Regions from separate parts of the Priestia sp. ST2 genome, predicted to be linked through region 4. Evidence: riboswitches for the same ligand, from Rfam matches in the RefSeq annotation. Region 4 holds a riboswitch; each other region holds the start of a gene.
The links. A riboswitch is a leader RNA that binds a small molecule or an ion and turns the genes downstream of it on or off. The one in region 4 is predicted to bind cobalamin.
Positions count from the first base shown of each region.

Region 1: another riboswitch for cobalamin. It lies ahead of AC0KUU_RS18125 (cobyric acid synthase); the one in region 4 lies ahead of AC0KUU_RS07210 ((2Fe-2S) ferredoxin domain-containing protein).
Region 2: another riboswitch for cobalamin. It lies ahead of AC0KUU_RS25845 (HoxN/HupN/NixA family nickel/cobalt transporter); the one in region 4 lies ahead of AC0KUU_RS07210 ((2Fe-2S) ferredoxin domain-containing protein).
Region 3: another riboswitch for cobalamin. It lies ahead of AC0KUU_RS00085 (ribonucleoside-diphosphate reductase subunit alpha); the one in region 4 lies ahead of AC0KUU_RS07210 ((2Fe-2S) ferredoxin domain-containing protein).

Region 1 is NZ_JBVVNT010000004.1:188,561-196,620, forward strand. It holds gene AC0KUU_RS18120 (FecCD family ABC transporter permease) at 1-434, opposite strand, end outside; gene AC0KUU_RS18125 (cobyric acid synthase) at 640-2,166, opposite strand; cobalamin riboswitch at 2,259-2,438, opposite strand; gene AC0KUU_RS18130 (YdcF family protein) at 2,586-3,149, shown strand; gene AC0KUU_RS18135 (APC family permease) at 3,208-4,779, opposite strand; gene AC0KUU_RS18140 (nitroreductase family protein) at 5,206-5,853, opposite strand; gene AC0KUU_RS18145 (SDR family oxidoreductase) at 6,123-6,872, opposite strand; gene AC0KUU_RS18150 (DHH family phosphoesterase) at 6,894-7,865, opposite strand.
Region 2 is NZ_JBVVNT010000008.1:60,298-68,357, forward strand. It holds gene AC0KUU_RS25830 (ABC transporter ATP-binding protein) at 1-807, shown strand, start outside; gene AC0KUU_RS25835 (undecaprenyl-diphosphatase) at 954-1,547, shown strand; gene AC0KUU_RS25840 (organic hydroperoxide resistance protein) at 1,700-2,119, shown strand; cobalamin riboswitch at 2,225-2,407, shown strand; gene AC0KUU_RS25845 (HoxN/HupN/NixA family nickel/cobalt transporter) at 2,541-3,338, shown strand; gene AC0KUU_RS25850 (M20 family metallopeptidase) at 3,568-4,731, shown strand; gene AC0KUU_RS25855 (DoxX family protein) at 4,801-5,223, opposite strand; gene AC0KUU_RS25860 (type 1 glutamine amidotransferase domain-containing protein) at 5,529-6,053, shown strand; gene AC0KUU_RS25865 (hypothetical protein) at 6,100-6,339, opposite strand; gene AC0KUU_RS25870 (DinB family protein) at 6,686-7,174, shown strand; gene AC0KUU_RS25875 (lipase family protein) at 7,201-7,953, opposite strand.
Region 3 is NZ_JBVVNT010000001.1:14,240-22,299, reverse strand. It holds gene AC0KUU_RS00100 (DUF1540 domain-containing protein) at 1-34, shown strand, start outside; gene AC0KUU_RS00095 (hypothetical protein) at 101-304, shown strand; gene AC0KUU_RS00090 (ribonucleotide-diphosphate reductase subunit beta) at 334-1,377, opposite strand; gene AC0KUU_RS00085 (ribonucleoside-diphosphate reductase subunit alpha) at 1,394-3,637, opposite strand; cobalamin riboswitch at 3,771-3,956, opposite strand; gene menC (o-succinylbenzoate synthase) at 4,236-5,339, opposite strand; gene AC0KUU_RS00075 (o-succinylbenzoate--CoA ligase) at 5,343-6,806, opposite strand; gene menB (1,4-dihydroxy-2-naphthoyl-CoA synthase) at 6,889-7,707, opposite strand; gene menH (2-succinyl-6-hydroxy-2,4-cyclohexadiene-1-carboxylate synthase) at 7,724-8,060, opposite strand, start outside.
Region 4 is NZ_JBVVNT010000002.1:158,925-166,984, reverse strand. It holds gene AC0KUU_RS07220 (sirohydrochlorin chelatase) at 1-605, opposite strand, end outside; gene cobJ (precorrin-3B C(17)-methyltransferase) at 624-2,246, opposite strand; gene AC0KUU_RS07210 ((2Fe-2S) ferredoxin domain-containing protein) at 2,260-2,640, opposite strand; cobalamin riboswitch at 2,742-2,921, opposite strand; cobalamin riboswitch at 3,040-3,218, opposite strand; gene AC0KUU_RS07205 (hypothetical protein) at 3,365-3,523, opposite strand; gene AC0KUU_RS07200 (M42 family metallopeptidase) at 3,874-4,911, opposite strand; gene AC0KUU_RS07195 (cation:dicarboxylate symporter family transporter) at 5,021-6,292, opposite strand; gene brnQ (branched-chain amino acid transport system II carrier protein) at 6,679-8,034, shown strand.

The DNA of each region.
Region 1 (8,060 bases), on a different contig from region 4:
AGAGTAATAAAACCAGATACAATGCCGACTACAGGCAGCGTGAAGATAGACAAACCAAAAATACTCCAATGAAAATAAATTGCCATGACAGAGCCAAGGGTTGCACCTGAGGAAACCCCAATCGTATAAGGATCGGCAAGCGAGTTTCTTAATAGCCCTTGAAAGGCAGCCCCTGCTATTGAAAGCGAAGCTCCTACTAAAAATGCCACCAGTACTCTTGGAAAACGAATTTGCCAAATGATTAAATCCATGTTTTCCGGACCGTGATATAAGGATAGCCCGGTAAGGTGGCCAATAATAATTTTGATTGTATCTCCTACGGTTAACGAAACTGTACCAATAAATACGCCCATAATTATCGAAGTACATACAATAAATAAACTGACTATGTATAAAATAGATGCTTTGTTAAAAAAAATACGTTTAAAAATCAATACGTTCAGCTCCTCTAGGAAACGAGGCGTGATGTTTTATATTACATTAACCATTCATTTTCCTGTCCATAAACCATGCTTCCACCATGCATTAAGTTGGAAACAATCATCTTTTATTTGTTACGAGTGCTAGACTGTTGAACTGTGCAACGTAGAATAGCGTACTAAAGTTCTTGGTAAAAAAACAAGCGAAAGCCTCTACAAGCTATACTTTTTGTGTTTGCTCCGGACCTTTATAGTTGTCTATTAACTGATACAGCTTTTCCATATCTACGGCTTCTCTCACATATGCTGCTGCTTTTGAAAAAGACTCCTCTTTTTGCAGGCGACTGTTGAATGTGTCCGTAATAGGCGGCAATTTTTTATGTTTACGAATTTGATTAAGCAAAGCTCTGCGCAAAGAATCGTTATGAAACATATCATGAACATACGTGCCAATGACATTGTCTTTAACCGTTCCTTCTTTTTCATGCTCTACCACTGCAAAAGCTTTCGTGGTGCTCTTAGAAACCGTCTTTCCCATATGAATTTCGTAGCCTTCAATCGAAACTCTTTCATTTTCTAACTGGACATACCCAGAAACTCTTTCTGTTTTTTTGCTGGTTGTCATAACCGTTTCCACTGGAAGCAAGCCCAGCCCTTTAATGGACTCAATCCGAGATTCTACTGCATCAGGGTCTGTAATTGTCTCCCCTAGCATTTGATATCCTCCGCAGATGCCAATGACGTGAACGTTCGTTGTGTTCAAGACTTGATTAATGGCTAGATCCAGGCCGCTTTCTTGTAAAAACTGAGCATCTTCAATCGTATTTTTGCTTCCTGGCAAAACAATTAAATCAGGCGTACCTAATTGCGACGGCTTGGTTACAAGCCTCACGTGACAGTCTTCTTCTAAGCTTAAAGGATCGATGTCTGTAAAATTTGAGATGCGCGGGTACGAGATGACCGCAATATCAATTTCTTTTAAGGGATTCACAAGCGTTGAGTAATTTCTAAGTGATAACGAATCTTCCGCATCAATTTCCACGTTGTTCATATAAGGAATAACTCCTAGAACCGGAACACCCGTGTATTCTTCAAACCACTTCAACCCTGGTTTTAAAAGTTCTAAATCTCCTCGGAATTTATTAATTAACACTCCGATAACTCTAGACTTGTGTTCATCTGGAAGCAATTGAAGAGTACCCACTAGGCTCGCGAAAACGCCACCTTTATCAATATCTCCTACTAACACAACAGGCGCTTCTGCTATTTTTGCAACGCGCATATTTACGAGTTCTCGATCGTTCAAATTGACTTCGGCAGGACTTCCAGCGCCTTCAATCACAATTCGATCATAATGATTGGCAAGCTCTTTATAAGCTTCCGTGATAACGTTCAAACCTTCATTAAAAAATTCTTGCCGATACTGAAAAGCAAACATATTACGTAGCGGTTTTCCGTGAACAACTATTTGAGATTCATGATCACGAGTAGGTTTAATTAAAATAGGGTTCATATTGGTTGTTGCTTCTACTCCAGCCGCTTCTGCTTGAATTCCTTGCGCTCTGCCAATTTCTTTTCCATCCATTGTAATGTATGAATTAAGCGCCATATTTTGCGATTTAAACGGTGCAGTTTGATAGCCGTCTTCTTTAAAAATACGGCAAAATGCTGTAGCAATCATGCTTTTTCCAGCGTCTGAGTGCGTTCCTTGAATCATAAGCGGTTTTCCTTTTTTCACTTTTTCCACTCCCTACCACATAAAAAAACCTTAACTGTAAAAGTCAAGGTTTGGTCATGCGCTCATTAACACATTGTCTTGACTTATTTCTCCCACCGAAAAATAAGGGGTTTTTAAAAGCAGGTCTCCTGGCTTATGCTTCATTTTACTTCTGCACCCTTCCTAGTTTGACTAGTGGGTCTTTGCAGGTTCATCCACATTTACAGTAGCGGGGGCTGCACCGGATTTACACCGATTTCCCTATTATCCTCCTTAGAGGCACTTTTAAAATCATTTATTCTTTATTGTAACGAATTTTATAACCATTCACAATAACGATTTTCTTCTATTATTATATATTACTGTGTTTATACTTATTTGGGTCTCGTATGCTATAATAACAATTATTTTCCAAACATCTTATGGAATAGCTAGGAAGGTGCTCACAGTTGAAGAAAAAAATCATTTATGTCTTTATCAGCGTGTTTGTTCTTTATATAGCAATCACATCTTTTTGTATGTATCAAACTGCTCACAAGCCTGTTCCACAAAACGCAGATTATGTGCTCATTTTAGGTTCTAAAGTAGATGGTGACCAAATGTCTCCTAGTTTAAAAGAACGAGTAAAGACGGCCTTATCTTATTTACAAGCAAATCAACAAACAAAAGTTATCGTAACGGGCGGAAAAGGATCCGATGAAGAAATTTCTGAAGCAGAGGCAGCCTATCGTTTTCTGCGGAAAGAAGGAATTAAGAAGAATCGAATTATAAAAGAAGATCAGTCAACTTCTACTTTTGAGAATTTTACTTTTACTAAACAGAAAGTTGATATTCAACACAAAAAAGTCGTACTTGTTAGCAGTGATTTTCATTTATTTCGCGCCTCTATTATTGCCAAACGTCAAGGCTTTGACGTTTATCCTTTAGGTGCAAAAACACCAAATTCAATTAAACTTCAAGCCTACTTTCGTGAGTATGCTGCTATTTTAAAAACATGGCTGTTTGATAAATAAATAGAGTAAGTAGCTCTACAAATAAAAAACACGGCATGAATTCATGCCGTGTTTTTTATTAATCATCTGTATCGATAACTGCTTTTGGTAAACCTGTGTATTTCGCCCAGTAGAAAATACCAAGTGAAACAAGGGCAATTAAAATTAAGTCAAGCGGGTTGCTTAGCACACCTTGTCCTCCACCAAATGAACCTAGATAAGAGATAACAAGCATAATAATATAATAAGCAACTAGCCACCAAGCAGATTTAAGCTGCTGTGCAAATTTTACAACGTCAGTTGGTACGTATTTCTTAAACGCTACGTAGATAACAACCATTAGAAGCTGTGATCCTAGCAGCCAAGAAATTGTCGTCCACCCTGACCAATATACGATGTATGAACAGAAAATAAATGAAACAGGAGCAATAACGCTCATGCCTTTTAATTTAAAAGGTTTTTTAAGGTCTTTTGCATTTACTCTGAATGCAGCAGCTGAAATTGGCGCAATCGCATAAGACAGAATAAGTGCCACTGAACATACGTTTACTAGCGCTTCCCAAGAAGGAAATGGCAGTGTCCAGAATACGGACATTCCAAATGATAGCCATAGTGACGCACGTGGAATTCCTGTTTTCTTATCTACTTTTGAGAAACGTTTAAATAATGTTCCATTACGAGACCAAGCATAAACTAAACGAGAAGTTGTATTCATGAAGATGTTCCCGTTACCGCCTGGTGATAAAATAGCATCAAAAATAACAAGCGTTACTAACCAGCCAAGGCCTAAAATAAGTGCAATATCTTTAAATGGTAAAGAGAATTGCTCTTGAATTGTTCCCCATCCTCCTGATAGCATATCAGCCGGGATGTTACCAATGAACAATACTTGCAGTGCTGTGTAAATAATCGCTGAAAGTACAATACAGATAATGAGCGCGATTGGAATATTACGCTGCGGGTTTTTAACTTCACTGGCTACAGAAACAATAGGGTGAAGTCCTAGGTAAGCAAACATAACGCCACCTGTTGAAATGGCTGCTTGGATACCATTAAAACCAAACGGAGCAAAATCGCCAGTTGTAAAGTTAGCTGATTTAAAGTGATAAGCCAACACGACGATAATTGTAAGAGGAACCGCATATTTGAACACAGATATAATGACATTTGACTTAGCAAATGCTTTTACACTTACGTAGTTAATGATAAAAAATAGCGTTAATAACGCGAACTGAAATAACCAGCCGATTGTAGTAGGCGATTCAGAACCATGTTTAGTTAGACCAGGAAGCCAAAACGCAACATACTGACGTACAGCCGTTACCTCGATGGCAATCAAACTTGTGTAAGCAATAATGGTAATGAATGAAATTAAGTAACCCACTAAATGACCATGTGAGTAAACCGGATAACGGATAATTCCACCGGTACGCGGCAGCGCTGCTCCAAGTTCAGCATACACTAAACCGATAAGTAAAATAATGACTCCGCCAATCAGCCACGAAAAACTTCCGGCTGGACCAGCCTTTGACGCTACGTTACTAACCGCAAATAACCAGGCGGAACCAAAAATAGCTCCCATCCCAATTAACGTTAGGTCAAGTAAAGATATTGATTTTTTAAATTTTCCTTGATTTCCTTGATCAGACATAAAATCCTCCTTTAAAATTCCCACTCCACATATCTACGCCCTTGCGTCCGATATGGGATTCTTTACATCATCCTCCTCTTACTAAGACCTCACAAGTGGATATGTTAACAAATATTCTCTAAAAAACCAAGTTAAAAACTTTATTTTTTTGTAAAACATCGTTGAATTGCTTATGTATAGCGCATAAATTCCACAGAAGATTTGAGGACTACTCCTCCTATTTAACCGCATTTTTCTTAGGTTAAACATAAAAGAATATTCAAACTATTTGCTGAAAAAAAAGAGGCTGAGACATAACGAAATCAACCGCTAGAAGCAGCTACATACGCAACACCTACGCTTGCCGTACCAATGAAAAAATCCGAACGATTTATCGTTCGGATTTTGCTTCAACTAAAATAATTTTGTCCGTACCTCTTATTTTGCTTATTTAAATACTTTTACACGTTCAGTTAGCGGTTGAAATTCTTTTTCTCCCGCAGGTGACACAGGATTACCAAATGGCATTTGGGCAATTAATTTCCATGAGCTTGGAATATTCCAAGCTGCTTTTACTTCATCGTCAATCAATGGATTGTAATGCTGTAATGTTGCTCCTAGACCTTCGAGCTCAAGCGCTGTCCAAATCACATGCTGCAGCATGCCTGATGATTGGTTAGACCAAACCGGGAAATTTTCGCTGTAAGATGCAAACTGCTTTTGGAGCCCTTCCACTACTTCTTGATCTTCAAAGAAAAGAACTGTTCCATAGCCGCTTCCGAATAAGTTCATTTTTTGATCCGTATCTGAAAAATTTTCAGCTGGAACAATTTTACGAAGCGTTTCTCTCGTAATATCCCATACTTTATCATGCTGTTCGCCAAATAAAACGACTACGCGTGCGCTTTGGGAATTAAATGCTGAAGGAGTATGTTCCACCGAAAAGTTGATAATTTCTTCAATTTTTTCTTCTGATATTTTTACATTTTTATCAATTGCATAAATAGAACGTCGGTTTTTAATTGCTTCATAAAAATCTTTTCCAACCTGTTGTTGATCACTTGATTTATCAAATAATTTATCTAAAAAACCCATTTTCCACACTCCTAATTGTTTGTTTTTTTAAGCTTAAATTGCATGTTTATACCCTTCCCCCTGATAAAAGGAGATAAACAAGATATAATGAATTCTTATATCTCTAATTCGAGATATTAAACTAAAAAATATTAATTGAAATTTAATTACTTTATGTAACTTACTTTACAATGATTATTTTGTTCTGTCAAGAAAAAATTATTATCTTTTTCTTTTGATGATTATATGAAAAAAGACTGCTAAATACGGCAGTCTTTTTTCGTAGATGCTTAATGTTCATAAATCATCTTTCGCGTCATTCCCCCGTCTACTACGAGGTTAGCTCCTGTTACAAAATCATTTTCAACGTTTGTTAAATACATACACGCTCTTGAGATATCCGCTGGCGTTCCCACCCGATTAGACGGATGCTGCGTATGATCGATTTCACGAAGGCCATCGTAGTCAGATGTCTCAATCCATCCTGGAGAAATAGCATTTACTGTGATGTTGTCATCACCAAGTGAAATGGAAAGTGCATGAGTTAAAGCAACGATTCCTCCTTTTGTAGCCGCATAGGCTTCTGTGTGAGGTTCAGACATTGTAGCTCTCGTAGACGCTAAGTTTACAATGGAGCCTCCGCTTTCGTTTTTTCTCATCACCTTAGCTGCTTCGCGAGAGCATAGAAACACGCTGCGCAGGTTCGTATTGATAATGTCATCCCATTCATCAATGGTTAGCTCATACGGTGATTTCCAGCGGGAAACGCCTGCATTATTAATCAAAATATGTATCGTTTCATACGTACTGACCGTTTTTTCAACGAGATTTAAAATGTCGCCTTCTTTTCGGACGTCTGTTTTCACAAAAATGGCTTCTCCGCCTTGTCTTTGAATAGCTTCTGCGTGACGCTCTCCTTCGGTTTCGTCCACATCTGCCAATACCACTTTTGCACCTTGTTTCGCGTATGCGCGGGATACATCTTTACCTATTCCGTTCGCAGCTCCGGTAACAACAACAACTAAATCTTTAAACGACATATCATCTCCTCCTTATACGCTTTATTCACTTTTTTCTTCGTCTTTAAACAAGTGATCCGTGACGAAAAGAGCAAACGTTTCAGCCGTTAACTTGCATCCAGAAGCTTTTGGGTGACCTCCTCCTCCAAGGTGCCCAACAATTTCTGCTAAGTTGATTTCGTCTTTTACTGCACGGAACCCAATCTTTTGGCGTCCCATGTCCACCATAACGGAAAAGTCGATATCTTCGTTTTCTAGACACAGTGCATTTCCTAGCTCAGACTGATATGTATCCGCGAATACAATCCCTGCGTTGTACGCTGTGTTAGCAATTTCAACCCTTTCTTTTATGATTTGTTTTTGTTTATCATAAATGTATTTTTCAATCTTTTTTTCTTCTGCTTCTAGTAAAATTTCGTGTTTGTCCGTAAACGTAAATTCTTGCTTTTCAGTATGGTACGATTCACGAAGCGTTTCTAGAATGGTTTCTTTAAATTCTTCATGCGGGATTAGATAATATAGGTGATTAAGGCGCTTTGCTTTCAAGTTATTTTCATGGAACCAGTCCCACGTATCGAATAAGCGCACAAGTTCTACGTACTCATCAAGCAACGCCGTTTTTTGGAGCATGTTGTTGCGCACTAAGTAGTCGTAGAAAAGAGATGTAGCTGCCGTCTTTTTACCGTTTTCGTCTTCTGCAATAACATGAACCCAATCGTATTTCTGAGCTAGTGGAAGAGCAGAGATATGATGGTCAATAAGAGTGATTTTCTGGCCTTTTTTTACCAGTTCATTTAATTTTTCCGCTACTTCCTCATTTACGCTAATATCCGTTATGTATAAAGCTGTGTCTCCATCGTTTTCTTCTTCAATAAAATGTGTCACTGTGTCATTGATGCGGCCAATGCTTACCGTGCTGTAATCAAAGTTATCATCGCCAAACGCTAACCGACCCAATAGTGCTGGACTTACCCCGTCTAAATCGTTATGTGAAATTAATTTTATTTTTGTCATTAATCAAAACTCCTTTATTTTCAGTCGCCTTAGTATATGTACCGGCTTGTATATTATAGCAATTTCAGCATAAAAATGCTGTTATTTACTTTGAAGTGAAGTCAACGTTCAGACTTAGACTTACCTGTATCAAAAGAGAGTGAGACATAACTACATCGATTCAATCAACAGCTAGAAGCAACTACACACATGAAA
Region 2 (8,060 bases), on a different contig from region 4:
TCTACATTTATTAATATGCTTACCGGCGTTTCATTTCCTTCAGCAGGAGAATTTACGCTGCTGGGACAGAGTGATATTGATTTAGAGCTTCAGAAGAAAATAGGTGTGCTTCCTGACTATGCTAACTTTTATGATGAGATGACAGCGCTCAATCATTTGCGCTATTTTTTAAAGATAAACGGCCATCGTTTTTCGAAAGAACACTGTAGTATTGTACTGAAGAAAGTAGGATTAGAAGGACATGAGCATCAGAAAGTTGGAAAGTTTTCATTTGGAATGAAAAAGAAGTTAGGAATTGCTCAAGCAATTGTAGCAGACCCAGATCTTATCTTTTTAGATGAACCAACTTCTGGAGTAGATGTTGAATCTGCTCTTCACATTCATGAACTAATAAGAGAACTCCAAAATCAAGGCAAGACAATTTTTATGACGTCTCATAATTTAAATGAAGTTGAGAAGATTTGTACACGTGTAGCGATTATGAAAAATGGGGTCATTTTAATAGAAGGTACAATGGAAGAGCTGCGCTTTCAATATCAAGCGAAAAAAACGGTGATGATTAAACATGATCCCTACCCAAGCAGCCATAAAGAATATATTCAACAGTTTTTCCGTACGTTGAGTCCCGAAGTTGAATACCATCACATGTACACAAAAGTGATGCTTCAAAAAGAAAGAAATATTCCTCTTATTATTCGCGAATTGATTCAATGCGGCATCGACATTTATCAAGTTCACGTCGAAGAACCTTCTTTAGAGGAAATCTTTTTGCAAAAAAATATTGTGGATCACTCACAGGTGAGTTAATGGGCGAAAGTCCGTTGGTTTACTACTCAGTCTGAATACATTATTTATAAATACCAGTTAGGAAGCTTCTGACAAAAACATGTTCATTTTCTCAAGAAACTGATAAGATAGCTAATGACATTTAAAAATAAGAAAGGATTTCGATTATGTTATCAGCTATTAATTCAGTAGATTATACCATCTTCCACGCGGTGAATCAGTATGCCTCACACGTAAAGCCTCTAGATTCGCTGATGGTATTCTTTGCAGATTATGCCCAGTATGTACTTATCGTTTTACTCGGCTTGTTTTTACTTATTAATAAAAACGGCAGCCGTGTTGTAGCATTTCAAGCTTTGTGTGCTTGTGCCACAGGAGTCATTATCAATAAAGTGATTAGTTTATTTGCTTATCGAGATCGTCCGTTTATCTCTCACCACGTGAATCAGCTTGTTGATCACGCCGCAAATTCTTCATTTCCAAGCGATCATGCTACATCTGCATTAGTTATCACTTTTACCATTTGGCTGCATTTCAAACGTTCAGGACGCATGTGGGTTGTCATGGGCGTACTCATTGCCTTTTCACGCGTATGGGTTGGCGTTCATTATCCATTCGATGTGTTAACAGGAGCCGTTTTAGGCTGCGTGCTGGCGCTGTTTATTCATTATGTTATTTTTAATACGAAACTGATGAGGTCCATTACCAACTTGTCTATTTTTCGAAAATCAGCTTATGACGAACAGTCTCAATATTATTAAGAAAAAGTCGCAAATACGCGGCTTTTTTTATTGGGAAATTTTTAACGTATTTAATACTTGTTTTTTAAAATTAAATTGTGTACAATTAAATCATAGAAACGATAAATAAAAAACTTTTAATAAAATTAATGAAAAAGAGGAGAGGTTTATACATGAAAGCTTTATATGAAACAACAGTCGTTAACACAGGTGGAAGAACAGGAGAAGTTCACTCTTTAGATAACATCTTTAACTTAGACGTTGCAACACCTCCAGCGCTTGGTGGAGAAGCAACAACAGCAACAAACCCAGAGCAGCTGTTTGCAGCTGGATACAGTGCTTGTTTCAACAGCGCGTTAGAATTTATGTTGAAAAAACATAACGTAGAAATCAAAAGCAGTGAAGTAAAAGCTACTGTTCAGCTGCTTCCTGATAAAGCTGATCAAGGAGTGAAAATTGAAGTAGCGCTTGAAGCACATATCGAAGGCTTAGATTTAGAAACAGCGAAAAAATATGTAGACCTAGCTCATTCATACTGCCCGTATTCAAAAGCAATCAGCGGCAACGTAGACGTAACGATAGAAGTAGTTTAATTGCTTTAAAAAGCCCTGCTAAGCATGTAAAGCTTAGCAGGGCTTTTTTATTTGAATTTTCTCTATTCATTTGTAAGCGGTACTAGTATAATGAGGAAGAAAATGAATCATTCGCACAGTTTAGGTGCTCTTACATAGCGTAAGAGGTAACAGGGAATCGAGTGCAAATCTCGAGCGGTCCAGCCACTGTAAGCAGGGAGTTTTCTATCTTATCGTCACTCAAAATGGGGAAGGCGGTAGAAAATGATGATCTCAAGCCAGGAGACCTACCTATTCTGTACACTTGACTCTTCTAGGAAAGAGGCGGTGTATCAAGGTACGCAGTGAGCAATTGCTGTTTATTTTCATATGCCGACACGTCCTCAATTTCTATAGAATTGAGGCTTTTTTACGTTTTATTTTAAAAAAAGGAGTGTAGGAAATGGAAGGTTTATCAGTTTTTTTACTTGTCTTTTTATTAGGAATCAGGCACGGATTGGATGCAGATCACTTAGCTTTTATTGATGGCCAGACCCGATATAATTGGAGAATGGGCAGCCGTTTTGCCCCGTGGGTTGGAACGCTGTTTTCACTAGGTCATGGAGGAATGGTGGCCGTCACGGCCGGGGTGCTGGGCGTGGTGATGAAGAATTTTACGTTTCCTTCATATTTCGATCATTTTGCATCTTGGGTATCCATTATCTCTCTCTTTCTGATTGGAACATTAAACACATATCATTTGCTTCGAACTAAAAATAAAGAAGAAGAGTTTCAGCTGAGCGGATTAAAAGGGAAGTTTATTCCGAAAATCGCAAAAGGAACAACGAATCCTTTTTTAATTATTCTTGTAGGGGCATTGTTCGCTTTAGCAGCCGAAACGGTCAGTCAAACGGCCGTGTGGTCTCTAGCTGCAGGGAACGCAGGCAAGTATACGCCGCTTTTGTTGGGACTAGTGTTTATGTTTGGCATGATGCTTACAGATACAATCGATTCGATGATTGTACATAAAATGGTGAATGAATCGAGTAAATTTGGACAATCTGCTTCCCGCTTGATGGGCTGGGTTATTGTTGTCCTCGCGTATGGTGTGTCGTTCTATTTAGCATTCACTTTCTTTAACCCATGGGCCGAAGTAAACTTTGAAATGGTTGGCGTTATTCTGTTTATTTTTTTAGTGTCTATGTTTGTTTTTGTGAGTGTGAAGTCAAAAGGAAAAAATATTAAAATAAATGTCAATTAGTCAAACGAAAGCTTTAATCTGTTGAAGATTGAAGCTTTTTTGTATGAATTTGTTGAAGTTTATGGCTATTTTCGGTCGGTTATGAATAAGTTAAAGTATTATCTGTATTTAAAGGATGGAAAATTGTCTGAAAACCATTATAATTAAGGATAATTTAAGGTCGTTATGTGAAACGTAGAACATAGTTATACGTAAAATAAATAAAAGCATTTAATGCAAGCAGCAGGGGTTGTTTGGAGGAGGAATTGATTTGAGTCAGGTAATGGTAGAACAAAGCGTGTTTAGTTATTTAAAAGAACACGAACAAGATATGCTTGAAGATTTAATTGGATTTGTGAAAAAAGAATCACCGTCCTACAGTAAAGAGTTAGTAGATCAGTGTGGAATGTATTTAACGCAGCTGTTTCAAAAGCGGTTAGGGGTAGGGTACGAAATCATAGAAGAAAAAGAAGTAGGAAACCACTTGAAATTTACGATTGGAGAAGGAGAAAAGCAGCTTTTAATTATCGGTCATTTTGACACGGTATGGGAAAAGGGAAGGCTGAGTCTAAGAACGGAGGGAAACAAGCTGTATGGTCCGGGAATTTTAGACATGAAAGGCGGCATTGTACAATCTATATGGGCGATTAAAGCGATTCAAGAGCTTGGCTTATCGCTCGATAAAAAAATTGTGTTTTTCTGTAATTCGGATGAAGAGATTGGGTCAATTTCTTCTAAAAAATACATTGAAGAAGAAGCACAAAGAAGTGAAGCAGTGCTAGTAGCGGAACCAGCGGTGGCGGGTTCAGGTGCGTTAAAAACGTCGCGCAAAGGAGCGGGGATTTTCACCGTAAAAGTATGGGGACGAGCAGCACACGCGGGTAATCACCACAAAGAAGGAATCAATGCGATTGAAGAGCTGGCGCGCCAAGTGATTTTCTTGCAGGGCTTAACAGATTATGAAAAAGGTACAACGGTTAACGTTGGGACATTTACGGGAGGCAGCGGTACAAATGTAGTGCCGGAATATGCAGAAGCGCACGTGGATTTACGTGTTTCTACAGAAGAAGAAGCAAAACGCATGACGGATATTATTTTGAATTTAACACCCATTTTAAAAGGGATTAAGCTCGAAGTAACGGGAGGCATGAATCGTCCTCCGATGGTCAAGTCTAAACAAACGGAAGAGCTATTTGAATGCGCTCAGTCAATCGCGGCGAAACTGGGTATGAAATTGGAAGAAGCAGCTGTGGGCGGCGGAAGTGATGGCAATTTTACAGCGGCCATTGGTGTTCCCACGCTGGATGGATTAGGAGCATGCGGAAAAGGAATACATGCAGAATATGAACATATTCAAATTGATACGTTGTCCGAGCGTTCTTCTTTATTTGCGAATTTGCTGCTGCAAATATAAAAAAAGCCCGCCTCAAACGGCGGGGACTAATCTTAAAGCTTATATTGGGAGAGTATAAGCTTTCTTTTTTTATTTACTGCTTTCTTCTTGAAGAGAAAAGGCAGTTTCTTTCTTTTTGAATACCACTGCATCAAGAGCAAGGAACTGGCTTCCTGCAAGAAATAAGTGAGCAGACATGGCAATTAAGGCAATATCAAATTCAAACCCGCCAACAAATCCGCTTTTAAGCTTGGCTGTAAAAATGGCGCCAAGCATAACTGCCACAAATAAAGCAGATACGACTCTTGTTGCTAGGCCAAGAATAATAAGAATCCCACCTACAAGTTCAATGGTTGCAACAATATATGCCATGAAACCAGGGATTCCTAAGCTATCGAAGAACCCTACTGTATTTTCAATCCCGCCTTGCCATTTTTGAAAGCCGTGTACTAAAAATGTAAAACCTAATACTAAACGAATAATAAGTGAACCAATTTCCACGTTTTTATTCACTTTACTTCCTCCTTTAAGTGTATTTGAAAAACACTACATTATGTAGTGTGAAAGCCCGAAAAAAGAAATGTAGCAATTAAATCAGAAAGTCTTTCTTATTTGGATAATTTTATAACATTATGAACATCACACTACACATTGTAGTGTGATGTTTGTCCTCAGTCAAGAGGAAATATAAAATTAGACCATTTGGCATACAAAAATTTTCTGAAGAGCACTTGAAAAATCCTTTAATTATGTACAAGTTAGTCCCTTATTTTCAATCTTATTCTCCAACATGCTATACTGATGGCGGAGGTGTTACGATGCGTTTAGAAAATAAAAGAGTTATTGCGCTTGTTAGTGCAGACTTTGAAGATCTAGAACTATGGTATCCAGTGATGCGTCTTCGAGAAGAAGGAGCAGAAGTACATTTAGTTGGAGAAAAAGCAAACGAAACGTACATGGGGAAATACGGTGTTCCAGCCGTATCGGACTACGCGTTTAAAGATGTTGATCCAGCTGAATATGATGCTATTTTAGTACCTGGGGGCTGGGCGCCGGATAAACTGCGCCGCTATCCTGAAGTAATTGAAATGGTTCGTCATATGGATGAACAGCAAAAACCAATCGGCCAAATCTGCCATGCAGGATGGGTATTAATTTCTGCAAAAATCTTAGATGGCCGAAACGTAACAAGTACGCCAGGAATCAAAGATGATATGGAAAATGCGGGAGCTATTTGGCATGATGAAGCAGTCGTAATCGACGGCCACATTATTTCAAGCCGCCGTCCGCCAGACCTTCCTCCTTATGCAAAAGCATTTGCTGATGTACTAGCAGAGCAATAAGAAAAAAGCCGAAACCACATTGGTTTCGGCTTTTTTATAAGATCCGTTAAAAAAAGAAATGATAAAGTAAATAAAAAGTATCATTAAAAAAGCGAGCAGATGCATCTGCTCGCTTTTGTTCGTGTTTCTTATCAGTAACTTGCTTTTGCAAGTGTAAAAACAAAATGATTACTTTCTTTATAAAATCCATGATTACGGTTTTTGTATGTTTCGTTGTTGTTAGGGCACAATTAGCATTGATTGTGCTTGCATGGATTTCATCCATTGCCGCGGTTTGTTTTTCCACATGATCGATTAACCTAAACGACGCAAGCCCTACCTCTCTTGCATCCTTACGGCTCCGAAGCCGATCCAGTGTGAATAAGTTTTGTTCAAAGACATGTGTCGAATGCCAGTATTTTTACCTTGCATTGTACGATACATCCTTTCAAGTTACTTTCACTATGTCCAGCTCTTAAAGAAAAGCCAGAAATCTAAATATAACACCTCAGTTGATCTATGTCAAATAGAAAATGTGATTTTTTCACGTGAAACAATTGCAGCTAAAACATGGTTAAATAAAGGGATATCTTTTTTATATGGAAGAGTTTTTTGATACGATAAGTTAGAGGAATCCTAGAGGAGGATGAAAAATGAATAAAAATGAACAGTTTCGAAATGATGTATTGAGAAGTGTAGAATCATTAACATATGAACAATTAAATCAACAGCCAGCATCTAATACATGGAGCGTTATGCAAGTATTAGAACATTTATATTTGATGGAGCGCATGATTGTTTCACGTGTAAAGGATCAGTTAGAAAACGGTGTGGATCAGCCAACTGAAGATAAGCCGTTTCATTTAGCGGTAGACCGTTCGCGAAAAGTAGATGCACCGGCTCAAGTTACGCCTTCTAATGAAAAGCAGACATTAGAAGAGATGAAGAGTAAGCTGGCAGAATCAAGAGCGGCTTTAATAGAGCTAGAAGAAACAGCAAGTGAAGACAAGCTAAAGCAAAAATCATTTCCACACCCTGTGTTTGGGTTAATGGATTTAAAGCAGTGGATTGATTTTATTGGCTATCATGAAAAGCGTCATCAAGAACAAATAGAAGAAATCAAAACAGCAATTGGTGCATAAAAAAAACAGGCAGTCCGCCTGTTTTTTTATTTTTGGACCAAAATAGGATAGTCCGACATCATCCAAATACCAACACTGTATGTTTGGGGATTATGATTCCCTACGGTAGAGCCTGTTTGAATCGTAAACGAGAGTTGCAGAGGATCTTGATCGTAATAAATCGTTTGCTTGGTGGAAGGGGAATAAAGGCGCTTCGGAGGGATTTTAGGAACCGTATCCGTCGTGTTAACAAAACAGCGGCTATTTGAAACAAGATTTGTGTATGTTTGAACGAATTGAGGATCACCTACTCGAGGAGCTCCGTAGTTGTACATTGTAACTTCCGGAAAAGATGCGTTTGTGGCGACATCTAAGGCATGAAGAGCAGCGAGTGCACCACCTAGGCTATGCCCCGTTATATAAAGTGGCTTGGGGGTAAGGGACTGATATGTTTCAAAAATTTCATCACGGCATGATTCGTAAACGGCTAAAAAACCTTCGTGAACGAGACCAGCTTGTTGATTGTATGGATAAGGGCGCTGCCTAATGCGAGCATCAGCAATCCAGTCTGCCTCAGATTGAGTTCCTCGAAAGGCAATTACGATAGAGTCATCAGATTCTAAAATAAAACCAAACCATTCTTGCACCCCTACGGCAGAAGCTTTAAACGATTTAATAAGCCGGTAGCCTTCAGGTACATCAAATGTGCCTCCCTGTGCGTATTGCTTATAAGCTAAGACGCACGCATAAAGAAGGTCTAGAGCTAAAGGACGATAAAATAAAGGCTCTATTCTCATCATTGTTTTTCACACCTTCTAATAGAAAATAACTCCTATAGCCTATGTGTTCCTGAGAAGAAAGGTGCAGATACCCCTCTTTTGAAAGCAATAATTACGGAATGTAAACG
Region 3 (8,060 bases), on a different contig from region 4:
AGACTGTAAAACGTTCAAGCCAACTGAAGCGTAACCCGCAAAAGGACAGCCTCTGGGTTGTCTTTTTTCTCTCTTCAAGATCATAAAAAAGGAGACTAATATGAAAACTGAACAACTGATTCATTTTTTTAAAGAAGAAGCAATAAAAGCAAATGAACAAACCTTTCCAATTTATGTACAATCGTTTACTCATTTATGGACATATAAATGGGGAACACTTGAAAACATTCCAGAAGAAATTGATGACTTAATTACCACACGTGCGTTAGAACTTGGACTTATTCACTTAAAAAAAGCTGACTAATCAATAAGGAAATTAGTCAGCTTTTGTATTTATAGATCATCAAATCCATTCGCATCTGATGCTTTTGTATATTGTCTTGATTTCTGTTCAAAGAAATCTGTTTTCCCTAAATCTACCTCTTGATAAGCAATAATCCAACGAAGAGGATTTTCAATCGGTGCTTCTGGGAAAGCAGCTCGGCCGAAGCCTAATTGATTACAGCGTTTATTAGCCATGTATTCAATATACTGCTGCAGTTCTTTCATCGTGATGCCGTCGAATTTTTCTCCAATAACAGATTCCGCCCATTCAATTTCAAGACGAGCTGCCTCTTGGAACGTTTCAACTACAAACGTTTCTAGCTCCTCCGTACGATAAGCTGGATTTTCATTTAGTACTTCCTTGAAAATCTTTTCAAATAACCCAACGTGAAGCTGTTCATCACGATTGATATAGTTAATCATCGTAGATGTCGCCACCATCTTTTGATTTCTCGCAAGATTATAGAAGAAAGCAAATCCGCTATAGAAGAAAAGGCCTTCTAAAATAACATCATATACCATAGACTTCAAAAAGTTTTCAACCGTTGCTTCTTCGCTAAATGCTTTATATCCGTTTGTAATAAAGTCATTTCGAGCGCGAAGCTTTTCGTCTGTGCGCCAGTATTCAAATACTTCATCTTGTTTTCCTTTTGGTACAAGACTTGATAAAACATATGAATAGGAATGATTATGAACCACTTCTTGCTGCGCTAAAATAATCATTAGAGCATTAATCGAAGAATCGGTTACATAGTCAGCTACTTTGCTAGCATAATCTGATTGAATACTGTCCAGTAGCGCCAGCAAGCCAATAATTTTCAAAAAGCTCTCTTGTTCGTCAGCCGTTAACTGAGGGAACTGCTTAATATCTTGACCCATATTAATTTCAAACGGCGTCCAAAAGTTAGCTAGCATACGTTTGTATTTAGGGAACGCCCATGAAAATCGGACGTCATCCCAGTTTAGAATATTTGAGCTCTTGCCGTTAATGATTCCTGTCGAACGGTTCGGAGCTGTTTCGTTCATTAATTCTCGTTTTAACATGCTTGTCATCAATTATTCACTCCTTTTAACTATGACAGCTTTCACATTCTTCAATGACTTCACTTGATGTTGAACGTACGTAGTAGGTCGTTTTTAACTTTTCTTTCCATGCCGTCATATGAAGATCCAGCAGCTCTTTTGCTCGGATATCATTTTGCACATATAAGTTGAATGAAATGGATTGATCAATATGGCGCTGGCGCTTGGCGTTTTGCTTAATGCTCCAGTGCTGATCAATTAAATAAACGGACTTATAATACCAGTTTGTTGCTGGTGATAAATCTGGTGCCGTCACCGGGATTTTATAGTTTTTCTTTTCCTCTGAATAAAACTTACGGAAAATCGGATCAATACTTGCAGTAGAACCCGCGATAATAGATGTTGATGAATTAGGTGCTACAGCCATTAAGTAGCCATTTCTTATCCCATTGCTTTGAACTTCGTTACGCAGTTCACTCCACGCTTCGCTTGTGTATTTACGTGTTTCAAAATAAGCGCCTGACTCAAAATCTGAGCCTTTAAATAATGGATATGCACCTTTTTCTTTAGCTAAGTTCATGCTTGCCTGTACGGTTAAGTAAGCAATTTGCTCGTACAATTCATCGCAATATGCTACCGCTTCATCTGTTTCCCATGCTATTTTCTTTAAGGCAAGCAGATGGTTCCAACCAAATGTGCCAAGTCCTACTGCGCGGTACTTTTGGTTTGTTAGTTTTGCTTGAAGTACTGGCAAATCATTTAACTCAATAACGTTATCAAGCATGCGTACTTGAATTGGAATTAAACGTTCAAGCACATCTTCAGTTACGGCTCTCGCTAAGTTGATAGAAGAAAGATTACATACAACAAAATCGCCCGGATTCTTTGTAATAATAATTTTTCCGTCTTCTGTAATTTCCTCTGTTACGACCGTTGTGCTTTGGTTTTGCGTAATTTCTGTACATAAGTTGCTGCAGTAGATCATGCCCTCGTGGCGGTTTTGATTAGCTCGGTTAACCGTATCACGATAAAACATATAAGGCGTTCCGGTTTCAAGCTGGGAAAGCATAATGCGCTTGAAGATTTCAATAGCAGGTACTGTTTCTCTTGAAAGCTGTTCATTATTTACACACTCAGCGTAACGAGTGCGGAACGAACCGCTGCCTTCTTCTTCATCATAAAAATCTTCTAACGAGTAGCCCATCAGCGTACGAACTTCGTGAGGATCGAATAAGTGCCAGTCTTCACGTGCCTCTACTTTTTCCATAAACAAATCTGGCAAACATACGCCAGTGAATAAATCATGCGTGCGCTGACGTTCGTCACCATTGTTCAAACGCGCGTCTAAGAATGAAAAGATGTCTTTGTGCCATACGTCTAAATATACGGCAATAGCTCCTTGTCGTTGACCTAGCTGATCGACACTTACAGCCGTATTATTTAGCTGTTTCATCCATGGAATTGTTCCTGATGATACGCCTTTAAAACCTTTTATATCACTTCCTCGGCTTCTAATATGACCGAGGTAGACACCAATTCCGCCTCCATTTTTACTAAGCGTGGCCAAATCTGTATTGCTATCATAAATACCGCGTAAGCTGTCATCAATCGTATCAATAAAGCAGCTAGATAGCTGTCCGTAGCTCTTTCCTGCGTTTGAAAGTGTTGGTGTGGCAACCGTCATATATAGACTAGAAAGCGCCCAATACGCTTCTTTTACTAATGCTGTTCGATTTTCTTTCTTTTCTTGAGACATCAGCGTCATAGCAATGATAAGAAAACGTTCTTGCGGTAATTCGTATACGCGCTTATCATGTGATGTCGCTAAATAGCGATCTGCTAATGTCAACAATCCAATGTATGTAAATAAACGGTCGCGTTCAGGAATAATGACTGAAGCAATTTCATTAATTTCTTCTTCTGTATATGTTTTTAATAGCTGCTTATTATAAATGCCGATTTTTGTTAGTTCTTGAATAAGCTGATAAAACGAACCGTACTTCTCTTTTTTATCGTAACCTCGGTTGTCCGCTGCTTTTCGATATAGTTCGTTTAAGTAGACGTCTGCCGCTACGTACGTCCAATCGGGTTCTTCCATTGAAATACGCTCTAAGGCTGCCAAAATTAGGACGTTTGCAACCTTTTCGTCCGTCATATTTTCCTTTACTGTAACAGTTTGAATAACCTTTTCCTCATACAAAGAAAAATCAAGCTGCGTAAATTCTTTTTTTAAACGTTCAATATATGCAGTTAATTCATGTAGAATTGTAGGCTTTAATGTATTCACCATAAATATGGCTCCTCTCTTCACTTCAAAATAAAAAATCGCTCACCGTACCTCGGTGAGCGAATAGAACGAAGATAGAAGAAGACACTAAGTCTTTTCTCAATCCTCGCTCTACCCTCTCACCTCCCGAAGAAGATAAAACGACATAAAAAAGGCAGGTCTCCTGACTTATGCTTCTTTTTACTTTAAGGCCTTCCCATGATGTTTACTCACAGTGGATTTCCTTATTTCATCAGCATTCACAGTTGCGGGGACAGCTTTGGATTTTCACCAAATTCCCTTTTAAGTCTTTTTATCAGACACCTTTTTCACTGGAAAACACAAAATATAGTATTTTATTATGGATTTCAAAACAACATATTGTGTTATGTTATAAACACATTATATAGGACAACTTAGAAAACTATCAACCTATTTTCAAAAATAATTTTGTTTTTTACGATAAAACTCTTCGACTTTTTTCATCAAACTATTCCATCATAACATGTTTTGACACGCTTGATGGAACAATGTGCTCTTTTTAAAAAATTTGTCCTATTTTTCTACTAAACATTGACAACCTCAATAAAAAAACCGTTTTTCATCAAAAAACGGTTGTTAATTATTTGTATTCTTTTTCAAATGCTGTGATTGTTTTGATAAACTTTTTATCAATATCGTATCCTATCCCCGGTTTTCCCTTCACCTTTATTACTCCGGCTTCTACCTCTACTTCGGGCTTAATAATATCTTTTTCCCAATAGCGAGACGACGCAGAAATATCACCTGGTATCGTGAAAGAAGGCAGTGTGGCAAGGGCAATGTTATGAGCTCGTGAAATCCCTCCTTCTAACATTCCTCCAACCCAAAGTTTTACACCATGCTGGGCGCATAAATTATGAATTTGCTTTGCTACGGACATTCCGCCAACTCGCCCGATTTTCACATTGATAATCTTACAGCTTTCTTGTTCGATTGCATGACGTGCATCTTCATAGCTCACAATACTTTCATCTAAGCAAATCGGCGTCTTTATTTGCTTTTGTAACAATCGATGATCAAGGATATCATCAGAACTTAACGGCTGTTCGATCATCATTAAATTCAATTCATCTAGTTTCTTCAATGAATCACTATCGCTTAACGTATAAGCTGAATTGGCATCAGCCATAAGAGGAATGCTTGGAAATTCATCTCGAATTTGTTTCAGTAGCTCATAGTCAGCACCCGGCTTAATTTTCACTTTAAAGCGCTTATAGCCATCTTTCATGTAAGTCTTTATTTGTTCTTTCATTACGGAAATGTCATTTAAGCCAACTACCACTCCAGCTTCTACAGCAGGCCTTACTCCGCCAATTACTTCAGATAACGGCTTATTTTGCCGCTTTGCATACAAATCCCATACAGCACAGTCCAAAGCTGCTTTAGCCATGTTATTTCGCTTTAGAGGTTTGAATAGCTTTTGAACATCCTCTGGTTTTTGAAGCTGCTTATGAAGAAGCGAGGGAATTAAAAAATCGTCTAACATATGAAAACACGTCTGAATCGTTTCTTCCGTATACCAAGGAGATGAAAAAGCAACGACTTCTCCCCACCCTGTAAATCCTTGTTCATCTTCTACTTCAAGCAAAATCAATTCTCGATCCTGCACCGTACCATAGCTTGTTGAAAAAGGAGAAAGAAGCTTCATGTCAATTTTATAAAGATGTACTTTTTTTATAATCATCGATTAGCTCCCTTTCTGTATGAACGATGATAGCTTCCGGCGTATGATTTTATTAGAAGCCGTTCGCGGCAGCTCCTCTACTCGAACGAAATACTTTGGAAGTTTGTACTTTGCTAAAAATTGTTGAATGTGTAAAGATAATTCTTCATCTGAAACGTCTTCGTTTACAACAACACATGCAGCTGGCACTTGTCCCCATTTTTCATCAGCTACTCCCGTTACACCGGCCTCTTTAACAGCGGGATGCTTCAACAAAACATTTTCAATTTCAGCTGGATATACATTTTCTCCACCTGAAATAATAAGGTCTGAACGTCTGTCTAACACATATAGAAAGCCTTCTTCATCCACTTTCCCGATATCTCCTGTATAGAACCAGCCTTGTTGAATTGCTTTTTGAGTAGCCTCAGGTTTATTTAGGTATCCTTTTGTAACATTTGGACCTTTAACAATGATTTCTCCTGCTTCGCTGGTCTCATTTCCTTTTTCATCTACAATTTTCATTGCACATGGAAATAATGGTTTACCTGCTGATCCCAGTTTTCGCAAACTGTCTTCAGGTGAAAGCGTAACGAACTGTGAAGATGTTTCTGTCATTCCATACGTTTGATAAACAGGAATTTCTTTATTCACACAAGCCTCTAAAATAGTAAGCGGTGCAGGTCCTCCTCCTAAAAGCATACAGCGAAACGTATTTGGATACTTGCGTTCAGCTAATTCATCAAGCATATTGGACAGCATAGAAGTAACAACCGAAATAATCGTTACCCCTTTGTTTTCAATGGCTTCATTTACTGCTCTTGCTTCAAACCGTTCTTCTAAAATGATTTTCATTCCGTAAAAGACGCTCCGCATTAAAATAGATAAGCCACTAATATGAAACAAAGGAACCGCTATAAGCCAGCAGTCTTTTTCATTTAATCCTAAATTAAGCGCTGAGCCAACGGAACTCCACCAGTGATTTCCATATGTCTGCAGCACTCCTTTTGGATGACCTGTTGTTCCAGACGTATACATAATGGTGAATGTGTCCTCGAGATTCCACGTTTTTTGAAAACCTGTTTCTGCTTCTGGAGAACTTTTTAAAGCAGGTAAAGTAAGCTGAGTAATGGAACTTTGGAATTCTCTAATTAAAAATGTTTCATCCGCAATAAGCAACGACACGTTTGCATCTGTTAGCTGATAATTAATTTCTTCGTTTGTCAAACGCGTGTTGACGAGCAGCAACCGGGCGCCAATATAAGAAATCGCATGTAAAATCTCGATAAACTCCACTCTATTTTTCATGTGTAAAGCAATGGTATCACCTTGCTTTACACCGTTAAACGAAAGCTGCTGTGCTACTTTTTGAACACGTTTATGAAGCTCTTGAAACGTAAGAGACGTTTGCGGTGTTTCTACCGCCACTCGATTTGGCGTCAAATATGCTCTTTGCATAAGCCCATTAGGAATCGTTTGGCTACTCATGAATTTCTCTCCTTTTTATACTGATTAACTAAATTAAATTGAAAAAACAGCCTGATGATAATCACCAAGCTGTTTCAGCTGTTTAAGGGAAACGTGGGAACTGTTGGAAGTCTGGATTGCGTTTTTCCTTAAATGCATCGCGACCTTCTTTTGCCTCATCGGTTGTGTAATAAAGAAGCGTTGCGTCACCCGCAAATTGCTGGATACCAGCTAAGCCATCCGTATCAGCATTAAATGCTGCTTTTAAGAAACGAAGAGCGGTTGGACTTTTTTCTAACATCTCTTCACACCATTGAATTGTTTCAGCTTCAAGCTGTTCTAATGGAACGACCGTGTTTACTAATCCCATGTCTAGTGCTTCTTGAGCGTTGTACTGACGGCATAAGAACCAGATCTCACGCGCTTTCTTATGACCTACGATGCGAGCTAAGTAACCAGAGCCATATCCTGCATCGAAGCTTCCCACTTTAGGACCTGTTTGCCCAAAGACTGCGTTATCCGCTGCAATTGTTAAGTCACATACAACATGAAGAACGTGGCCTCCGCCAATTGCATAGCCTGATACCATCGCAACAACCGGCTTTGGAATTACGCGAATTAAACGCTGTAAATCCAGAACGTTTAGACGTGGAATTTCATCTTCTCCTACATAGCCGCCGTGGCCGCGAACTTTTTGGTCTCCGCCTGAGCAAAATGCTTTATCTCCAGCACCTGCTAATACAATTACTCCAATACTTGCATCGTCACGAGCATAAGCAAATGCATCGATCAATTCCATTACCGTTTTTGGACGGAATGCATTGTGCACTTCCGGACGGTTAATCGTAATTTTAGCGATTCCGTTATATGTTTCGTATAAAATGTCTTCATACTGACGTGCTGATGTCCATTCAACTGTCATCTTTATTTCCTCCTAATTATGTAGTAGCTAAGAACTCACTTACTATTCTACCAAAAATCTCGGGTTGTTCCACGTGAATTGCATGGCCTGTCCCTAAAATAATTCTAGGAGTAGCATTTGGTATTAATGTTTGCATTTCTTTGGAAATTAAACAAAACTTTTGATCTACTTCTCCTGTAATAAGCAAAACCGGCATCAACAGATCGTCCAGCTTCTCCCAAAGGGACGGCTGGACTCCTGTTCCCATTCCTTTCAAACTGTTGGAAAGGCCGATTTCTGTATGCGAAAGTCTTTCTTTACGCACCGCTTCTTGAACATGGCTAGGCAATTGCTTTTGAGAACTAAAAAGAGGA
Region 4 (8,060 bases):
CCTGTAAATAAGAAATACGGGAGAATAACCACTTTTTTAGCGCCCAATTTCAAACATCGCTCCACGCCTTCATCAATCAGTGGAGCGGTCACGCCCATAAAAGAAGTTTCAACGATTTTATAATTTGTTTTTTCCCAAAGAAGGCGCGTAATTTTATATAAATCACTGTTTGCATCAGGATCACTTCCTCCTCGCCCTAAGACGATAACAGCCGTGTCTTCAGCTGGAGTTTCTAAATTCTCTCCTGATTCTTGTAATCTCGTTTTTAAAATTTCAAGGGCTTCTTCATGAACGCCAATGGGACGTCCGTATACGAAGTTTACGTGTGGATATTTTTCCTTAGCTTCATCTATAGCCGCCGGAATATGTATTTTAGAGTGGCCAGCAGGCAAGAGCATAATTGGAATTACAACTACATCTTTTGCTCCTTTTGCCACACATATATCAATGCCTTGACTTACATTTGGGCGTTCAAATTCTAGAAAACACGTTTCTATTAAGATAGATGCGTCCCAATCATGCTTCATAGTCGAAATAAATTCGCGAATTTGATCGTTCCCTTCAGGATCTCTGCTTCCATGACCGACAAATAAAACTGATTTCATATAATGCCCTCCCATTTTTTAATCTCCACACGGAGCTGGTTCTACTTTTATTTTTGGTGTTATATCTTGATAGTCGAATCCATAAACGTTCTTCACACGCTTAAAGAATTTATGAAATCGCTCATTAGGATGACCTTTTTCTTTATATTCATGGACAATGTTCTCCACTATTTCAACAATGTCATCGGGTGCTATGCCTTCCGCCACAATTTGACCTGAATGCGCATTTCGTCCAACCGTTTTAGCTCCTAAAAATAAATCAAACGCACCTTTTCTATAGACAATGCCGATATCTTCTTGAACTGCGCCATAACAGGCCATACCGCATCCATTAATACCAAGCTTCAGCTCTTTTGGCATGTCCATTCCCCCGAGGCGTTTTTGTAATTCTTCCGTATGTGGAATAGCATCGCTTTTTTCTCCATCACAAAAATCACACGCTTTAATTGTGAACACGTCTCCGACCGGAGATAGTAAAAAGGAAGCTGCTTGGAGCTTTTTAATAATCACATCTGGCTGGGCTGTTGGAATTTGAAGTTTGATTTGATGGTCAGGTGTATACTCCATCGTACCTTTTTCACCAACAACTTCTGCTAGTGTTGTCATTTGAACAGGCGTGAATTTCTTATTGGCAAGTCCTGGACTAACCGCGACTTCGAAAATTGACTGTATTGGCTGGTGTACGACCCCAGAAGTGGTTTCACCTAAAATTGCTTGAAGCGCTTCTTCTGCAAGAGCTCGTGAAGTTGCTGTTTCTTCTGGTTTGGTCTGAACTGCTTCAATTGCTGAAGCTGTTTGCTCTACAGTCTCTTCTTGATCGAGAGCCCATGGTTCTGCTTCTTTTCGAAGTCGCTGATGCGGTCTTAGCGGCTGCTCCGTTTGGTTGAGGGTATATTTCCGCTGATACCCGCGCGGTGTAATCATTAAATCGTCGTAAAAGAACGTAGATGAATTTCCGACAACAACGGTAGTCAGCATGCCTATTTCATGGTTTAACATGTCTTTTAAGTTAGTCATTACGACTTCTTCACGGTCACGATAAGCGCTTTTCACAAGACCAACAGGCGTATCAGGAGAACGGTACTTTAATAGAATCCTTTGCGCTTCAACAATTTGTCTTGTTCGTCTTCCGCTCTTTGGGTTGTAAAAAGCCACTACAAAATCTGCTTGTGCAGCTGCTTCAATTCTTTTTTCGATTAGATCCCACGGCGTAAGGTGGTCACTTAAACTAATCGTACAAGCATCGTGCATCACGGGCGCTCCAAGGAGAGATGCGCATGAATTGATAGCCGAAATGCCAGGAATTACTTCCAGCTCTATGCCCGTTTCTTTTTTCCAGCCTTTTTCAATCAACACTTCATATACAAGGCCTGCCATTCCGTATACTCCTGCATCTCCGCTCGAAATGACAGCTACGGTTTTTCCTGCTTCGGCTTGCTTTACAGCTTCCTGTGCACGGCTTACTTCTTCGGTCATTCCCGTACTAATAATTTGCTGATTCGTTAACAGTCCTTGAATTAATTCCACATAGGTTTTGTAACCGATGATCATATCACTTTCTTGAATGGCTTCTCTTGCTCGCTGTGTAATATGTTCAAAGCTCCCCGGCCCAAATCCAATAACTAACAGTTTACCTTTCATGCTAGCTCCTCCTTTATGCGTTACTTTTTACTTTGTCAATTCCTTCTATGGAGTCACTGTTTTCCGGAGAAACGAAACCATTTTGATCATATTCATAAATAAGCGATTCCTTTACACTGCAGCCTCCTGCTAAATGCTCTTCGACAATCCGGTGAGCCACGGTTTCAGTGACCTGCTTGTACCAATCTCCTGAAGGATAGACGATAGCTACAGGAGCATCTTTGCATCGTCCGTTACAGCGCGTACGCGTTGTATGAACCGTTTCATCCAAATCCAGTTCCGTCACTTTATTTCGAATAGCTTGTGTGGCTTCTTCTCCACCTTTTCTCATACAGCTGCTTCCATTACAAATCAATACGTGATGTTTTGTTCCGTTTAAGTTCCACGTCGTCACACTCATTCGCTCCTTTACTAAAAAAAGCGCCTCTATCAATGATAGAGGCGCAGAAAATTCAAACTAAGTTTTTGCACTTCCACCTATATCCCGTAGGGTAAGCTTCGCATTAGAAAAAGGCTGGTTTCCTGACTTCGATTCATCACTTGATTGCGCCTTCCCAAATACAGTGGCATATGCAATCAGCTCCTCTTCACAGTGGCGGGTACCGCGCTGGCTTCACACCAGACTTCCCATTTAACGCAATGTGAACATTGCGCACCTTTTTTGCACGATATGTAGTTTTTCGATACGAGAAAAACCCGCTTCGCTAATATGCGAGCGGGTAAAACGTCAGAATAAGAGTGTACACGAATGCCACTTTAAGCCAACGTTTCCCTTCCCGCTCCCCGGAGAAATAGAAACTTCACAATAAAGACAGGTCTCCTGACTTGTGTATCATTCTACTTGAGAACCTTCCCGTGATTTTTTCACAGTGGTTATACTCGTTCGTCCACACTTACAGTTGCGGGGGCAGTACTGGTCTTTCACCAGTTTCCCTATTAAGCCTTCTTGGCATCTTTACTGTTGCTGTTTGATATATATGAACCTTTTAAACTATCAGAATAATAGAAGTAACTACCATATCATAGCGTACATTTTTTTTTATTTCAACTCTATTCTTTTCGGAAGATACAAGCACCTATAAAAAAACAAGAGCATAAAGTCAGCTCCTGTTTTTTCATTATATAGCTACTAATGTTAAATGAGGATCATTATAATACACCACTTCTGAAAGAACTTTACAGCCATTTGTTTTGGCAAAAGCTTCTCTCGCCTGCTTTTCAGTTTCAAATTCAAACATTTTCATTTCTTTTCCAGCATATACCGTCAGTACCCACATGAAAAGATTCGCCTCCGATTATTGTAGTGATCGCTATATCCACATTATGCCGAAACCATTTCCTTTTGAAAACCCATTCTACAAAACTTGTCACAAGAAACTTTTAAAAATTTAAAAACATTTTAACTTCTGTAAATGAACAAAATGTACAAAAGGTTTAAGCAATATTATACCTCTTTAAAAAGGTGCTTTTTTAACCAACTGTTGCTTCACCAGTAAAAAATATATAGTATTTATTAAAAAAAGAAGCCGGACAGCCGGCTTCTTTTTTAGGAAAGGAAAGTACAGACATCACAATCCCGTCCTGCTCTTTATTTTGCATAAAAATACACTAATTAAATATTGCTTTCTTAAAGCAGAACCATGTTCGACTGCACATAGTGATAAAGAAGCTTATACGTATGGTTTAATGAATCTTGATGCGTTCTCTCAAACGCATGAGAAGAATCAATTCCTGGACCAATTAAGCCGTGTACGATATCGTGTCCGGCACGAATAGCAGCAGAAGCATCTGATCCGTAAAACGGATAAATATCTAATTTGTACTGAATATCATGTTGCTTAGCTAGCTCCACCAAATGCTTTCTCAAACCGTAATGATATGGGCCGCTTGAATCTTTTACACAAATAGACACGGTGTATTCATCGGTAGATTGTCCATCTCCCATAGCACCCATATCAACCGCTAAGTATTCTACTGTTTGAGGCGTAATGTTCGAATTCCCTCCGTATCCAATTTCTTCATTATTTGAAATGAGAAAATGCGTAGTGTATGGCAGTTCGATCTGTTCTTCTTGAATTGTTTTTATGAGCTGAAGCAATAAAGCTACGCTTGCTTTATCATCGAGATGACGAGATTTAATAAAACCGCTTTTTGTTATTTCTACACGAGGATCAAACGAAACAAAGTCGCCTACTTCAATTCCAAGGCTGCGAACATCTTCTGCGCTATGTACTTTTTCATCCAGTCGAATTTCTATATTTTCTTGATTTCGCTCAGCTTTCCCTGCATCTTTATACACATGAACAGATGTTTGATGCATAAGGATGGTTCCTGTAAATACTTCTCCTGATGAAGTTTCAATTTCACAATATTCTCCTTCAATAGAATTGTAGCGAAACCCTCCAATCAAGTCGATTTTCAGACGTCCACTCGGTTTGATTTCTTTTACCATAGCACCTAATGTATCGACATGAGCCGTCAGCATGCGGTGGTGATCTGTATCTTTACCGGGAATAGTAGCGACTAAGCCTCCTTTTCGATTGCGGTACGTTTGAATATTTAGCTCTTTTATATAGTCTTCGACAAATGAAATTACCTTTTCTGTATTTCCAGAAGGACTGGGAATCGAAACAAGCTTTTTAATTAACTGAACAGTTTCCGTCATTATGACACTTCCTTTGTCTCTCATTTCTTTTATTTTACCATATGTTTCAAAAAAGATAACAGTCAGCTCCAAACAAAACAAGCCGGGCAGCTGCCCGGCTTGTTTTGTTTTAAGCTATGTTTGATTTCTTTAATTCATTTGTATAATTTAATGATTTTTGCTTATCAAATTCGCCTTCAGACTTTGACATCACAATTGCAGCTAAAGCATTTCCTACTACGTTAACTGTGGTACGCATCATATCAAGAATGCGGTCAATTCCTGCAATAAATGCCATGCCTTCAAGAGGGAAGCCCATAGATTCAAGTGTAGCAAGTACAACTACAAACGATGCTCCCGGTACACCAGCCATTCCTTTTGAGGTTAACATTAGCACAAGAAGGAGCTGAATTTGATCCATAATGGAAAGGTCGATGCCGTACATTTGAGCAATAAACAGCGATGCCAGCGCCTGATAAATGGTTGAACCATCTAAGTTAAACGTGTAGCCTGTTGGAATAACAAACGATGTAACCGATTTAGAACAACCGAAGTCTTCCATCTTTTTGATAAGAGATGGTAAAACGGCTTCTGAACTTGCCGTTGTAAAAGCAAGAAGCAGCTCGTCTTTTAACACTTTTATCAGCGTAAACATGCTTGTTCCAGCCATTTTAGCAATAATTCCAAGAACCACAAGCACAAAGAAAATCATGGTGAAGTAAACGGCGAACACTAATTTTCCTAATGGAATAAGTGATCCGACACCAAACTTTATAATATTAACACCAATAAGTGCAAATACACCTACTGGAGCAAATTTCATCACCAAATTAGTTACCCAAAACATTGCATCCAAGACGCCTTCAAAAAAGGCTAAAACAGGTTTTCCTCTCTCTCCAATCGAAGCTACGCCTACACCAAACAGTACGGAAAATAAAATGATTGGTAAAAGATCGCCCTCTGCTACCGATTGAAAGACGTTTGTTGGAACAATATGAAGAAGCTCTTGAGCAATGCCTGTACTTTCAGACGTTTTTGCCGTTGCCTCATATTGAGAAATATCGCTTTTTTCAATATGTCCCATATCAACCCCTGCACCAGGGTGGAATAAGTTCGCGGCAATAATCCCCACTACAATAGCAATGGTTGTAACAATTTCAAAATAAAGAATTGTTTTTCCGCCAAGCTTACCTAATTTTTTGATATCGCCTACTCCTGCGACCGCTACGATTAATGCTGAAATCACAATCGGTACGACAATCATCTTAATTAAATGAATAAATATGTCTCCAACCGGCTGTAAAATAGAAATGGCTGTATCGCTTCCATAAAAAATAGCACCTACAGCTACGCCTAAAATCAGTCCAATTAGAATCTGAGTTGCTAGACCTAACCTTTTCACTTTCTTGCTCCTTTCGCACAGTTGACTTTCATCCATCGAGCATATGCGGTTCCGCGAACCGTGTATAAATATACATCCTTACAGCACCTTATGTAAACAGTTCTTTACTAAAAGGATGTAAGGCCGCACATGCGAATTTTTAAAAGCCACGGTTCTGTTTTATCATATCAAATAATTGTTGTATATTGAGATTTTTTTGCTAAGTATTTTTCTATTTTTGCTATTTCAGCGAATAAATTAAAAAAATAAAATTTTATATTGAAATATGCATTTTAGGTTAGTATAATACGATACATGTTTATTTTTATTATTCGAATATAAAATTCTGAAAATTTTAATTATTCAACACGATAATAAAAAGCATTTATAATTTTGGAGGTTTTAACGTGTCAAACAAAGTTCCTTTTTCATTTATAGTGGTTATTGGCTTTATGCTTTTTGCCCTATTCTTCGGCGCAGGTAATTTAATCTTTCCTGCAATGTTAGGTCAGTCTGCTGGAAGCAATATTTGGTCAGCAAACGCTGGATTTTTAGTAACGGGTGTAGGTCTGCCTCTTCTAGGCGTTCTCGCATTTGGTTTTTCCGGAAAAGAGGATTTGCAGTCTTTAGCTAGTCGCGTACACCCAGCTTTCGGTATTATCTTTACTACGATTTTATACTTGGCAATCGGACCGCTTTTTGCGATGCCAAGAACGGGAAGCGTTTCGTTCGAAATTGGCGTTAAGCCTTTTTTATCAGAAAATCCAGGGCATCTTCCCCTTATCATTTTCACGGTAATTTTCTTTACTATTACCTGCTTTTTTTCGCTAAATCCTGCGAAAATTGTCGATTTAGTAGGAAAAGTTTTAACACCTATTAAATTAACGTTTATTGGAATATTGGTAGTTGTAGCCGTTGTGAACCCAATTGGAAAATTTGAAGCACCAAGCGAAGCTTATACAACACACTCATTTTTTAAAGGCTTCCAAGAAGGCTACTTAACAATGGATACACTAGCATCATTTGTTTTTGGAATTATTATTATTAATGCAATTAAAGAAAAAGGAGCAAAAACCAACCGACAAATCATCACAATTTGTGCAAAAGCTACGGCTATTGCTGCCGTTATTTTAGCTCTTATTTATAGTGCATTGTCTTATATGGGTGCTTCAAGCGTATCAGAGCTTGGACGTCTTGATAACGGAGGTACGGTTTTGGCTGAAGTATCAAATTACTACTTCGGCTCTTACGGAGGAATTCTTTTAGGTCTGATGATTACCGTTGCTTGTTTAACAACAAGTGTAGGCCTTGTAACATCTTGTTCATCTTTCTTCCATAAGCTGTTTCCAAAGGTTTCTTATAAGTTGATTGCTGTCATTTTATCAGCATTCAGCGCCGTTGTAGCAAACTTTGGTTTAACGGAATTAATCGCTATTTCGGTTCCCGTCTTAACAGCTATTTATCCGTTAGCTATTGTGTTAATTGCTTTAACATTCTTACATCCTTTATTTAAAGGACGTTCTGAAGTTTACCAAGTAAGCCTTCTGTTCACGTTTATCGTTAGTTTATTTGATGGCTTAAATGCTGCTGGATTCAAAATTGCGGCAGTAAACGATCTGTTTACATCCATTCTACCTATGTATGGAGTGGGTCTCGGCTGGGTAGTTCCTGCTATCGTAGGAGGATTAATCGGTCTTGGCATTACCTTCCTTCGTACAAATGATAATACGAACAGAAACACTTCAAGAAAATTGATTAAATAAAAAGAGGATGCGAGTGCATCCTCTTT